2 linked regions of the Prochlorococcus marinus str. AS9601 genome follow. The protein of the gene in region 2 binds, or shares a complex with, the protein of the main gene of each other region. Links are inferred from orthologs where the notes say so. Each region holds a gene or a part of one and is shown on either strand. Other genes may lie near its edges.

Region 1 (6,384 bases), 1.1 Mb from region 2 along the record:
CTAAAGTAGTTTTATCAAAATCATCATCTGGAAATGCAGAGCCAATTTTTATCTTGATATCTTCTGCAGTTCTCTCTCCAACAACTAAATTGTGAACTTTTTTAAGATAAAGTGCAATTGACTCATTTATTTCATCGCCTGCTATTCGAACAGATTCACTCAAAACAGTTCCTCCTAAACTTAATACTGCAACCTCAGTAGTACCTCCACCAATATCAACAATCATTGTTCCAATTGGCTCAGTTACTGGTAATGATGCTCCTATTGCTGCTGCGACAGGTTCATCTATTAAATGAACTTCTCTAGCTCCCGCTAATCCAGCTTCTCTTACTGCTCTTCGCTCAACACTAGTCACTCCACTTGGAATTCCAATCACTATCCTTGGAGCTACTATCCCCTTGCCTTCATTACATTTTTGAATAAATGTTTTTATCATTTGTTCTGCAGCATCAAAATCTGCGATAACTCCATCTCTTAGTGGTCTTACAGCTCTTATATTGCCAGGGGTCCTTCCAAGCATTAACTTTGCTTCTTTACCAACAGCTAATGGAATCCCTTCTTCTAAATCCATAGCTACCACAGAAGGCTCCTGTAAAACAACGCCTTTTCCTGATACATGTATAAGAGTATTGGCCGTTCCCAAATCTATGCCAATATCTCGAGAAAATTTAAATCTGTTAAAAATCACAATAAGAATTTCTTTTTATAAATAATATATCTATTTTTTGATAAGCTCTCGGAATTCTGACGTTTAGTTATGAATAGCACGTAAAACTTTGAGCAGAAACTAAAAATATGAGTATTATAAAAAAAAAAATTTATGGAAATTAACACTATTAACCTTGTTGGCAGAGCAGGAAGAGAACCAGATGTCAGATATTTTGAATCAGGCAGTATAGTAGCGAACTTCACAATTGCAGTTAACAGAAGAAGCAGAGATGAAGAGCCAGATTGGTTTAATTTAGAAATATGGGGCAAGCAAGCACAAATAGCCGCAGATTATGTGAAAAAAGGATCATTAATTGGAATTACAGGAAGCTTTAAGATTGATAGCTGGAAAGATAAAAATACTGGAGAAGATAGATTTAAACCAGTTGTTAGGGTAGATAGATTAAACTTACTAGGCTCACGAAAGGATTCTGATAATAACCAATATTCCAATAGCAATAACTCAAGTGAAATTCCATTTTAAGCTCTATTTTTAAGAAATCTAATAAGTATTCTTATAAAAATATATAAGAAAATTAAAATTAAAATTGGCTTTACAACATATTTGATTTGATCTAAATAAGTTTGAATGATTCGATAATTTTCACCAAATAAATAACCTGAATAAGTGAGAAGTACTACCCATATCAGACTCCCAAATGTAGTCCAAAGCAAAAATTTTCTTAATGGCATAAGTTCTATGCCAGCAGGAACTGAGATTAAAGTTCTTATACCTGGTACTAATCTGCCCCAAAAAACTAAAGAAACACCGTATTTATCAAACCACCTTTTACTTTTATTTAGATCATCAGAGGAAATACCGAGATATTTTCCTTTTTTATCTAGAAAATTTGAAAGTCTTTTTTCATTTACTAATCTACCTAAATAGTACCAAGGCAATGAACCTAAAATAGTTCCAAGTAATCCCCAAAAAACTAAAATATAGAAATTTAATTTTTGTTGATAAACAAAAAAACCTCCTAATGGCATTATTATTTCCGAAGGAATTGGAGGTATTATGTTTTCCAAAAACATAGCCAAACAAATAGTGAGGTATGCAATTGTTGAATTCTTTTCAACAGCTAAACTAATATAGTCGGGAATTGAAGTAAGAAAATTTACAAAAATTAAACTCAAACTTAGTATCTATAAAGCTCTGGTTTGTAAGGTCCTTCAACAGAGACATTAATATAGTCAGCTTGTTCCTTAGTTAATGTTGTTAATTTTGCACCAATTTTATCAAGATGTAATCTAGCTACCATTTCATCTAAATGCTTTGGTAAAACATAAACCTCTTTCGCATATTGCTCTGACTTATTGAAAAGTTCGATTTGAGCTAATACTTGGTTAGTAAAAGAATTACTCATAACAAAACTTGGATGTCCAGTGGCACAGCCTAAGTTAACTAATCTACCTTCGGCTAAAAGAATTATTTTATTGCCACTCGGTAAAGTTATGTGATCAACCTGCGGCTTAATATTTTCCCATGGATAATCTTTCAATGAAGCCACATCAATTTCATTATCGAAATGACCAATATTACAAACTATGGCCTCATCTTTCATCTTGACGAGATTTTCATTTGTAATTACTTGATAATTCCCAGTTGCTGTAACAAAGATATCTATATCCTCCACAACATCGTCTAACGTAACAACGCTAAAACCTTCCATTGCCGCTTGAAGAGCACAAATTGGATCAACTTCAGCAACTTTTACGATTGCACCAAGTCCACGCAATGACTGGGCTGAACCTTTACCTACATCTCCAAAACCCATTACCAAAGCAACCTTACCAGCAATCATCACATCAGTTGCGCGCTTTATACTATCAACTAAAGATTCGCGACAGCCATATAAATTATCAAATTTGCTCTTAGTTACTGAATCATTAACGTTGATCGCAGGGAAAGGTAAAGCATTTTGCTTTTGCAGTTGATACAGTCTTGCAACTCCTGTCGTAGTTTCTTCAGTGACACCAATGATATTACTTTTAATTCTAGAATAGAAGTCACTATCATTTTCTAATTTAGATTTAATAGAGTTGAATAAAGCAATTTCTTCTTCATTACCAGGATTATCTAAAACAGACAAATCTTTTTCCGCTTTACTGCCGAGTATCAATAAACCAGTTGCATCCCCACCATCATCAAGAATCATATTTGGAGAGTCTGAACCCCAATCAAGAATGTAGTGGGTATATTGCCAATATTCATCAAGTGTCTCACCTTTTTTTGCGTATACAGGAATTCCTTGATCTGCAATAGCCGCCGCCGCATGATCTTGAGTTGAAAAAATATTGCATGAAGCCCATTTCACTTCTGCCCCAAGATCAACAAGAGTTTCTATTAAGACTGCAGTCTGAATAGTCATATGCAAACTTCCGGCTATTTTTGCACCTTTTAGTGGCTTTTCTGATTGATATTTATCTCTAAGTGCCATTAATCCAGGCATTTCCGTTTCGGCAATTTTAATTTCTTTACGGCCAAAATCTGATAAGGAGATATCAGCAATTACATAATTTGGTGTAGAGGTTTTAACTGAATTTGCGATAACCATATCTAGTAAATACATTTATTATTAGACTATAAATGATTTTTGTGTAATTTTGTGTTTGTTGAAAATTTAAAAGAAACTTTAAATTTAGGAAAAAAACTCTCACACAAATTAAATCCACAATCAATTATTTTATTAAAGGGTCCAATTGGGGCTGGGAAAACTTCATTCGTACAAGGGATTGCTAAAGGCTTATCAATCTCTGAGGACATTACAAGCCCTACATTTGCTTTATCGCATCACTATAACTCCGGAAAAATTCCACTAATCCACCTTGATTTATACAGGTTAGGAAATGTATCTTCAGCAAAGGAAGTTTTTTTTTCTGAAGAAGAAGAGGCAATACAAAGACAAGCTATTTTAGTTATTGAATGGCCAGAATTAATAGAACCAGTTATTGATAATTTCTGGAAAATAGAAATTAGTTACGCAAAAGATTATGGAAGAAACTACGAAATAAGAGATCCCAAAAATTTATTAACCTTTTCATAATATGGCTGTTGCTCGATAGCGCCTTCACCAAGACAAGTTAATAATCCACAAACACCTGCGAACTTAATGCAATCTTCTATCTCTAAATCACTTGTAGGATAGCCAGAAGAAATTAATTTTGAAATAAAGCCAGCTAGAAAAGCATCGCCTGCCCCGGTTGTATCAACAATTTTTTGTGAAGTAGGAGTTTCGGTAATTCCCTGAAATCCGTTGATGCTCCATAAAACAGGATTTTTTCCATCAGTTATTATTACATCTGGTCTATTAGACAGTCGTTGAGATATTAGCAAGGGGTTTTCATCCTCAAAAAACAAAATTGCTTCTTCCTTCGCAAGCTTTAAAACATTTGCATAATTTAAAAAATTCTTGATTAAATTAACTCTCGCGGCTTTACTAATTTCTGATGAGAAACTTGCATGATCCCAAAAAACCTCTCTCCAATTCAAATCAATAACTATTTTGACTTCAAATTTATTAGCCTGTTCAATAAGAAAAAAAATAGTCTCTGCTGATATTGGAGATGATAATAAGTTCGTTCCTGTTACCAAATATTTTATTTCTAGAAAAGATTTCTCCAAATTTAAAATTTCTTTTTCTATTAATTTCTTGCTAAGAACTTCGTCTGCATAGCATGCATGAGAACTTTCCTCAAAGCCTGAAAAAAAACGATCTCCAAATTGATCCCTATTTACATTAACCACACGAGTAGATGAATCATTATTTAATTGCAAGAAATCTAAATTAACTCCCAATTGATCAAATTGCGAAATAAATTTTTTTCCATAATCATCATTACCCAAACTTCCCATAAAAATTGAATCTATTTTTAATTTTCTCAATGCACAAGCGACATTAGCCGGCGCACCACCCAAAAAATCTGTAAATCCCTTATTTGACTTATTTCTGATTCTGTCTATTAAAGCCTCACCAATACATATAACCTTTTTCTTTTTCATAAAATGAACGCTTTTTCTTTACTAAGAATAATTTATTAAAAACGAATAATTTTTTTTTGAATTAAAGTTTAATTAAAAGCATATACATAGTGTCTTTAAATAAATCTGAAACTTGGAAGTGGAAAAATTGGGAAATTTCTTGGTCTTTATCCAAAGAATCTACTTCTGAAAAAAACATTAAAATTTTGTTAATTCATGGATTTGGAGCATCAAAAAACCACTGGAGACATAATCAAGATTTTCTTGGTAAATTTTCTAATTGCTACGCAATTGACTTATTAGGATTTGGGAAAAGCAGTCAGCCTAGTGCTTTATTAAATTACGAACCTGATAAAGAAAATTCAATTAAATATTCATTTGACTTATGGAGTAATCAAATATCAACATTTTGTAAAGAGGTAATAAAATCTCCTGTTTACTTGGTAGGAAATTCAATTGGTGGTGTTATTGCATTGAAAACTGCTGAAATCCTCAAAGATAATTGCAAAGGTGTAATTTTGATTGATTGTGCGCAAAGAACTATGGATGATAAACGTTTAAAAAAAAGTGATATCTTTATGAATCTGCTGAGGCCCTTTCTCAAAACAATAGTCAGGCAAAGAGTAATTAGTAATACACTTTTTACAAGAGCTGCTAATCCCAAAGTTATAAAGAAAATACTTGAACAAGCTTACCCTTCAGGAAAAAATATCGATAAAGAATTGATTGAAATACTTTATCAACCCTCCCAAAGGAAAAACTCTAAAGAAGCATTTCGTGGTTTTATTAACTTATTTGATGACTATCTTGCTACTGACCTTTTCGATAAAGTAAATGCTCCAATACAATTGATTTGGGGAGAAAAAGATCCTTGGGAATCTTTAGATGAAGCAAAGGAGTGGAAGAAAGAATTCAGAAATATTAAAAGACTAGATATCATAAGCGGAGCTGGTCATTGTCCTCATGATGAAGAACCTGAAAAAACAAATAATTTAATAAATGAATTTATTCAAGAAACAAAATAAGCTTCTACATTATCACTGAGTCTTCTCAAGCCTCTTAGACCATCTCGTTCTAAGTTTCTTACTCGATCTCTACTTATTCCTAATACTCTACCAATACCTGTAAGAGACATTGGCTCATCACCATCCATTCCATATCTCATTCTTAAAACTCTACATTGAAGATCAGGTAATTGATGTAAAAGAGAATGCAGATCACCTCTCATGCAATCCATCTCTATTTGTTCGTCTGGTAAATCCTCGCCACCTGCAAGTAAATCTAATAAAACAGTGTCCTCGCCGTCACCAACTTTTGTTTCAAGACTAACTGGCTGCCCAGCTTTGCACATCAAATCTTTAACGTCATCTTCGGGGAGCTCTACGTATTTTGCAAGTTCACTCACAGTTGGAGTTCTAGACATTTCTTGACTAAGTTCTCTTTGACCTTTTTTTAACTTATTCAACATTTCAGTTATATGAATTGGCAATCTTATCGCCCGACTTTTTTCAGCTATTGCTCTTGTGATACCTTGTCTAATCCACCAGTAAGCATATGTTGAAAACTTGTAACCTCTTGCTGGATCAAATTTTTCAACTCCTCTGACCAGTCCTATAGTTCCCTCTTGAATTAAATCCAAAAGTTCCATGTTTCTTTTAGTATATTTTTTTGCGACGCTTACTACCAATCTTAAG
Region 2 (6,431 bases):
CAAGAGTCATCAGAGTTAAATCTGGTGGGAGAGTTGTCGTACAAAGTGACCAAGGCAGAGAATTTACTGCTAGAGGCAATCAAGTTAGGTTGATAGAACCTGCTGGTTTTAGACCTCAAAAATAAATAGTTACATACACTAAGGCAGTTAAAAAACTAATTATTTCTGTAAATCCTCAAATTAATAAATTTTTTTTATTACAACCCCATAAATTAAGTATTATGATCTGATAATTTTAAGAATGAAGTTCTAAATAAATTTAGAACAAAACTCTGGGACCGTAGTTCAACTGGTTAGAGCACCGCCCTGTCACGGCGGAAGTTGCGGGTTCGAATCCCGTCGGTCCCGTTTTTTCTAAAAGAAATTTGGAAAAACGTTTAAGACTAGCCCCGAGTCCAACGGGTTTATTTCATATTGGGACAGCGCGAACAGCACTATTCAATTGGTTGTATGCACAAAAAATAGGTGGAAAATTTCTTATCAGAATAGAAGATACAGATTTTCTTCGATCTAAATCTGAATATACAAAAAATATATTACAGGGCTTGAAATGGCTTGGACTTAAATGGGATGAAGAACCTATAAAGCAAAGTGACAGAATTTCGATTCACAAAAGTCATATCAAAAAACTATTAGAATGTGGAGCTGCATATAGGTGCTTTACATCAGAAGATGAAATATCTGAATTAAGAGAAGAACAAAAAAAGAAAGGATTACCTCCAAAGCATGATAATAGACACAGAAGTCTTTCAAAAGAAGAAATAGAAACATTCATATCCCAAGGGCGGACTTCAGTAATAAGATTCAAGATTGATGAAAAAATTGTTATTAAATGGATAGATCAGATAAGAGGCGAAATCAAATGGCAGGGGAAGGATTTGGGCGGTGATTTAGTTTTATCAAGAAGGGCCAAGGGATATGAGATTGGCGATCCTTTGTATAATCTTGCAGTTGTAGTTGATGATAATTTCATGAATATTACTCACGTCGTAAGGGGTGAAGACCATATCTCGAACACTGCAAAACAAATATTGATTTATAACGCATTAAATTTTAATTTGCCAACTTTTTCGCATACACCCTTAATACTAAATAGCGAAGGGAAAAAATTATCGAAGAGAGATTGCGTTACTTCAATCGATGAATTTAGAGAAATGGGATATTTACCTGAGGCCCTATCGAACTATATGGCATTTTTAGGTTGGTCTCCAAAAACTGCCGACAGAGAAATACTTTCACTTGAAGAGATATCTGAAATTTTTGACTTATCAGAAATAAATAAAGCTGGAGCCAAATTTAGTTGGGAAAAACTCAACTGGATTAATTCTCAATACATAAAAAATATGGAATCAATAAAGTTAGTTGAGATCATGAGAACTTACTGGGATGAAAATGGTTGGGAACCGCCATCTCAAGAATGGGCTAATAAGTTAGCAATTTTGATTAGAGACTCTATGACTCTTTTAAAAGATTCAATTGATCAATCTAAACCATTTTTCTTAATACCTACAATTCAAAAAGAAGGTCAAGATTTTCTGGAAAATCGGGAAAGCAAATTATCTTTAAAACTAATCTTAAATTATTTAATTGAGAAAAATACTATAAAACTAAATAAAGAGAAAGCCAAAGAAATAATAAACGAAATCTCAAAAAAGCATAATATTAAAAAAGGGATATTAATGAAATCATTAAGAGTAGCCTTTTTTGGATCTCTCATTGGGCCAGATTTAATTCAAAGTTGGGAGCTTTTCGCAGAGAGTAAAACTGATAGAACTCGAATTGAAAGATGTCTTTAATCAATCAAAATTATTTTTTTGGCCTAATTTAAGTCTATTCACCAAAGGTTTAGCTGAAAGTCCTTGTATTCCTACCGTCATCAAAATAGTAAGAAAAACTAAACCTTGAAGACGGCCAGCCCCAAGGATACCAGCCTGCTCTAATCTGATAGAAAAAAGAGAAGCTACAGCTGCAGTAACAATACCTCTTGGGGCTAACCAGGCTAAAAATATTTTTTCTTTTAAGTTCAAGTCTCTCCCCATTGTTGCTATCCAGATAGAGATAGGGCGAACAATTACCATCAACATAAAAACGCAAACAAACCCTCCCCACCCTAGCGGACTTAATTCACCCCAAGAAACGTCAGCAGCCAAAAGAGGGAAAAGAACTGTTATTGCTAATTGAGCTAATTCACCTATTAGATTATCCAATCTCTCCTTATCTATAACTTCTCTTTTGCCTACAATAAAACCTGACGCGACTGAAGCCGGCAAGCCTGATTCTGGTAAAAAATATTCACAAATTCCATACACAAGAAAAATAAATCCAAGGGTAACTTGAAGCTCTATACCAAATGAGGCTTCATTTTTTATTTTTTTTAAAATTTCTGATAATAACCATCCTGCATTTAATCCGATTAAAACTCCTCCTCCTAATCTTTGCATTAATGCTATAAATACATCGTTAATCCCACGAAGATCCCCTAAAGTCAATTCTAAAAGCAGTAATGCTAGTACTGCACCAATTGGTTCAAGCAGCAACCCCTCAGCTTTTAAAACTTCCGAGAGTGGGGAAGCTAATTTTATTTGTTCCACTAATGGAGAGACAACTGTTGGTCCAGTAGCTAGAACTATGGCACTATATATTCCTGCGACTTGCCATGAGAGGCCAGCCAGCCAATGAGCAATGAAAATTCCAGCTGATAATGAAATAAAAAGTCTTACCAATGAAATTTTTAAAACAGTATTTCTTATATTCCCCTCAGGAAGTTTTAAATTTAATCCCCCTTCAAAAAGAACCAAACAGACCAAAAGCCCCACAATAGTTTCAAGCCCTTGCCCGAGATCTAAAGGCTCAACAAGTCCCAGTCCTGATCTTCCAATTAATAATCCAGAAAGCAATAAAATAACAACACTTGGGAATCCTGTAAAAGAAGAAAATAATCGAGCGCAAGCGCCTGCAAATACAGTTATCCCCCAAAGTAATCCAAGCCTTTCAGGCGTCATATAAAATTATAAATAATAAAAACATTCATTATTTTGATTAAATCAATAATCTTATCTCTAGTCCAATAAAAACAATACTTTTTAATTTAATGCATCGGCTGAACAAGAGTATTTTAAAAAATTCTTTCAAAAATACTTTTAAGAAAATTAATTTTTTCTATTAAGAAAACTTGCTTATTAAAGCAATAATTATAAAAATAATTCCTATACCAACAGTTGCCATCCTGCCATTCCATATTTCAGCTTGAGGGGTAAAACCTCTTTTCCACAAATTCAATTCCTTTTTATCAACGAAGTTTTTTGTCTCATTAATCTCGATTTTAGGTTGTTTGTTCATTAAAATTAGAAAGGAGGGGTTTCTTCATAAAGGTTATCTGCTTGTTCAATTGATAGTCTTCCTGCGACACCTAATTTAAGAGAACTAAAATGATCCTTAAATTTGATTCTGAACAACGCCGCTGCTCCAATCATTGCCGCATTATCTGTACAAAGATCAAGAGGGGCTAAATGAACTTTAATAGATTTTTTACTAGCTTCACTAATCATCATTTTTCTTAATGTATTGTTAGCAGCCACTCCCCCAACCACAACTACAGTATCCAAGCTATGATCTTGTGCGCATTTTATTGTTCTATCTACCAAGACCTCTGCCACTACTCTCTCAAAACTTGCAGCAATATCTGGAATTGGAACGGTCTTCCCAGTCAAGTTTATTCTCTCAACTAATCTTAATACGGCAGTTTTTAAACCACTAAAAGAGAAATCATATTTAAGAAATCCACCTTTTTTATCAGAGATCTTACATTTTGGTAAATTAAATTTCATTGGGTCCCCATTTTTAGCAATCTTTTCAATTGCCGGTCCTCCTGGATAACTAAGACCTAATAGTCTGCCAACTTTATCAAAGGCTTCTCCAGCAGCATCATCAAAACTTTTCCCAAGTCTTTGCATCCCCCTACTATCATCTACCTTTATCAATTCAGTATGCCCGCCACTAACAAGTAATGTCAGAAAAGATTTCTTTGGATAGTTTTCTGAAAATAGAATTGAAGATAAATGCCCCTCCAAATGATGAATTCCCAAAAATGGTTTTGAATGTAACATGCAAAGTGATCTTGCAGTTATAGAGCCAACTCGTAAACAACCAACTAATCCAGGAGCTACAGTTGAAGCAATATAATCGACTTCCTCAATTTTAATTTTTGCTTCTTCTAGAGCCTTATCTAAAACAAAAGGTAATAATTCTAAATGCTTTCTAGCTGCAAGTTCAGGCACAACTCCTCCCCATTTTGAATGATCTTCAATTTGAGAGGCAATTATATTTGAATGTATTCTGAAAGTATCGCCAATATTAGAAACTATTGAGACAGATGTCTCATCACAACTTGTTTCAATAGCTAAAACTTTATGCATTTTTGATTCAACTTGTTCTATTTTAATATTAATTTCTTACTTAACACACCATAAGGAATTAAAGATTGCAACTTATGAAATTCTTTTTTTCAATCATAACCTCAGTTTTTCTGTTCCTCGGAATTACTCCAATTGCTCTAGCTGCAAATGGGCCTGCCTTAAACGCAGATAGAGCTAGCACAGAATATACCGCTTCAGCCCTCACAAAATGCTCTGAAAATCCTAAATTCATTGAGAGAGCAAATTCTGCAACAACTCAAAAAGACATAGCAAGATTTGAAAGATATGGAAAAGCATCATGCGGAGATGATGGTCTTCCTCATTTAATAATTGGACCTCCTCTTGAGCCATGGGGGGCCCTTCTAAATAGAGGTCATGAAGGAGATTTACTTATTCCCGGAGTATTGTTCATTTACATTGCTGGAATTATAGGTTGGTCAGGAAGAGAGTATCTCATTGAATCAAAAAAGACTAAGAATCCAGCAGATCTTGAGATCATTATTGACCTAGACTTAGCCAGAAAATGTCTTGTAAAAGGAGCCCAATGGCCGCTTCTTGCTAATAAACAAGGTAGAAATGGAGATTTAAGAGAGAAAGATAACAATATTACACTTAATGGTCCTCGCTAAACATCCTTAAAAAACTTTCATAAAACAAATGTTCAAAATTCTAAACACAAAATTTGTCAGATCTGCTCCAGTGGTAGCAGCAATTTGGCTAAGCCTTACAGCTGGAATAATTATTGAATTTAATAGGTTTTTCCCAGATTTATTATTCCATCCAATGAGTTGATAAATAGAAAATAATCAAGTTTTTATTAACTTGATTATTTTTTTTGCTGTTTCATCAACATCGTGATTTGTTAATGCAAAATCAAATTCATTTGATACTGAAATCTCATAATTAGCCCTTGAGAGTCTTTTTTTAATTGCCTCTTCTTTTTCGGTACCTCTATTTCTTATTCTTCTCTCTAACTCTTCTTTATCCGGAGGAAGTAAAAATATTGACTGTGAATTAGGAAACTTATTTTTTATTTGCCTTGCACCCTCTACTTCAATTTCAAGTAGTACGGTAAATCCCTTTTTTATTTTCTCATTAACAGAAGACAAAGGCGTTCCATAGTAGTTTCCAGCAAATTGAGCCCATTCAAGGAAAAGATTTTGTTCAATCATTTCTTTAAACTTTTCTTGGTTTAAGAAATAATAATTTTCTCCGTCCTTCTCTCCCTCTCTAGGTTCTCTAGTAGTTGCAGATATTGAAAGCCAAAAATTTTTTTCTTTACATAATATTTTTTTGACAACTGTTCCTTTACCTACCCCGCTGGGTCCAGTAAGGATAATAAGTTTTTTTTGATCTTTCATATTAAATTTTTTACAGTAAAATAAACTTCTTGCGAATTAAAAAGTAATAATGCAAAAAGGTGTTCCACAGATAATGGATATTACATCTATTAGATCTGTCTTGCATTATTTGACACAGAACATCTTACCTACAAAGTTTGAGACTGCCCAACAACCAGAGCATAGTACAATTCAATTATGTTTCAGAGGAGTTGATTCTCAAACATGGTTAGAAGTTTCATGGAATGGGGACTCTCCAAGAATACTAAAAATAAATAAGCCAGAAAAGATTGGGAGAGAAAGCACACTTTCTAAACAAATAAGATACGGATTAAAGTATATGGCTTTAGTTTCGATTGATCAAGATGATTTCGAGAGAGTTATAAAATTTAGTTTTGCGAAAAAACCTGGAGATGAAATTAATAAGTATTTAATTTTTGAATTAATGGGAAAACATAGTAATATTTTTTATTTAGATAATAAACATAAAATAATTGCCGTTGGTAAACAAATCAAATCAAGTCAATCTAGTTTTAGAACAATTTCAACAGGATCAATTTATTCTGGCCCTCCAGTCAATCTTAAAAAACAACCTAGAGAAGATGAGTCTTTTCAATCATGGAAAGACTCAATTTCAATAGTACCTGAGTCTTTGAAATACTGTTTAATAAATACA

What was found.
Region 1: the proteins of tsaD (region 2) and tsaE are in contact, whole or in part, in a crystal structure (PDB 6N9A), measured with the Thermotoga maritima proteins. The link is inferred for Prochlorococcus marinus str. AS9601 from one-to-one orthologs. Residues at the interface, in WP_004082750.1 of Thermotoga maritima: Cys10, Asp11, Arg49, His50, Leu82, Gly84, Gly135, Gly136, Glu154, Thr155, Leu156, Asp157, Asp158, Ser159, Glu162, Asp165, Lys166, Arg169, Leu170, Tyr175, Lys213, Thr214, Leu217, Tyr218, Gln221, Arg222, Asn324; in WP_004082108.1 of Thermotoga maritima: Leu37, Gly38, Lys46, Lys57, Val59, Lys60, Ser61, Thr63, Phe64, Thr65, Leu66, Met67, Val69, Pro71, Tyr82, Arg83, Leu84, Asp86, Asp88, Phe89, Asp93, Ile128, Asp130, Glu131, Arg134.

The regions. Positions count from the first base shown.
Region 1 is NC_008816.1:1,563,999-1,570,382, forward strand. Bases 2,102-5,036 are described here. They hold tsaE (tRNA (adenosine(37)-N6)-threonylcarbamoyltransferase complex ATPase subunit type 1 TsaE), read left to right. Parts: upstream 2,102-3,317; coding sequence 3,318-3,755; downstream 3,756-5,036. Other genes in these bases: ahcY (adenosylhomocysteinase), read right to left, coding at 2,102-3,266; A9601_RS17765 (carbohydrate kinase family protein), read right to left, coding at 3,713-4,711; A9601_RS17770 (alpha/beta fold hydrolase), read left to right, coding at 4,801-5,036. Also shown: A9601_RS17740 (rod shape-determining protein), read right to left, coding at 1-688; A9601_RS17745 (single-stranded DNA-binding protein), read left to right, coding at 821-1,192; A9601_RS17750 (DedA family protein), read right to left, coding at 1,189-1,845; more of ahcY, read right to left, coding at 1,848-2,101; more of A9601_RS17770, read left to right, coding at 5,037-5,715; A9601_RS17775 (RpoD/SigA family RNA polymerase sigma factor), read right to left, coding at 5,700-6,384. UniProt on the Escherichia coli protein: Required for the formation of a threonylcarbamoyl group on adenosine at position 37 (t(6)A37) in tRNAs that read codons beginning with adenine.
Region 2 is NC_008816.1:455,123-461,553, reverse strand. Bases 2,381-5,362 are described here. They hold tsaD (tRNA (adenosine(37)-N6)-threonylcarbamoyltransferase complex transferase subunit TsaD), read right to left. Parts: upstream 4,416-5,362; coding sequence 3,345-4,415; downstream 2,381-3,344. Other genes in these bases: gmk (guanylate kinase), read right to left, coding at 5,222-5,362; psaJ (photosystem I reaction center subunit IX), read left to right, coding at 5,073-5,207; A9601_RS11645 (photosystem I PsaF protein (subunit III)), read left to right, coding at 4,490-5,044; A9601_RS11655 (high light inducible protein), read right to left, coding at 3,163-3,339; A9601_RS11660 (cation:proton antiporter), read right to left, coding at 2,381-3,002. In the rest of the region: A9601_RS11675 (hypothetical protein), read left to right, coding at 1-125; gltX (glutamate--tRNA ligase), read left to right, coding at 366-1,796; more of A9601_RS11660, read right to left, coding at 1,797-2,380; more of gmk, read right to left, coding at 5,363-5,776; A9601_RS11630 (Rqc2 family fibronectin-binding protein), read left to right, coding at 5,850-6,431.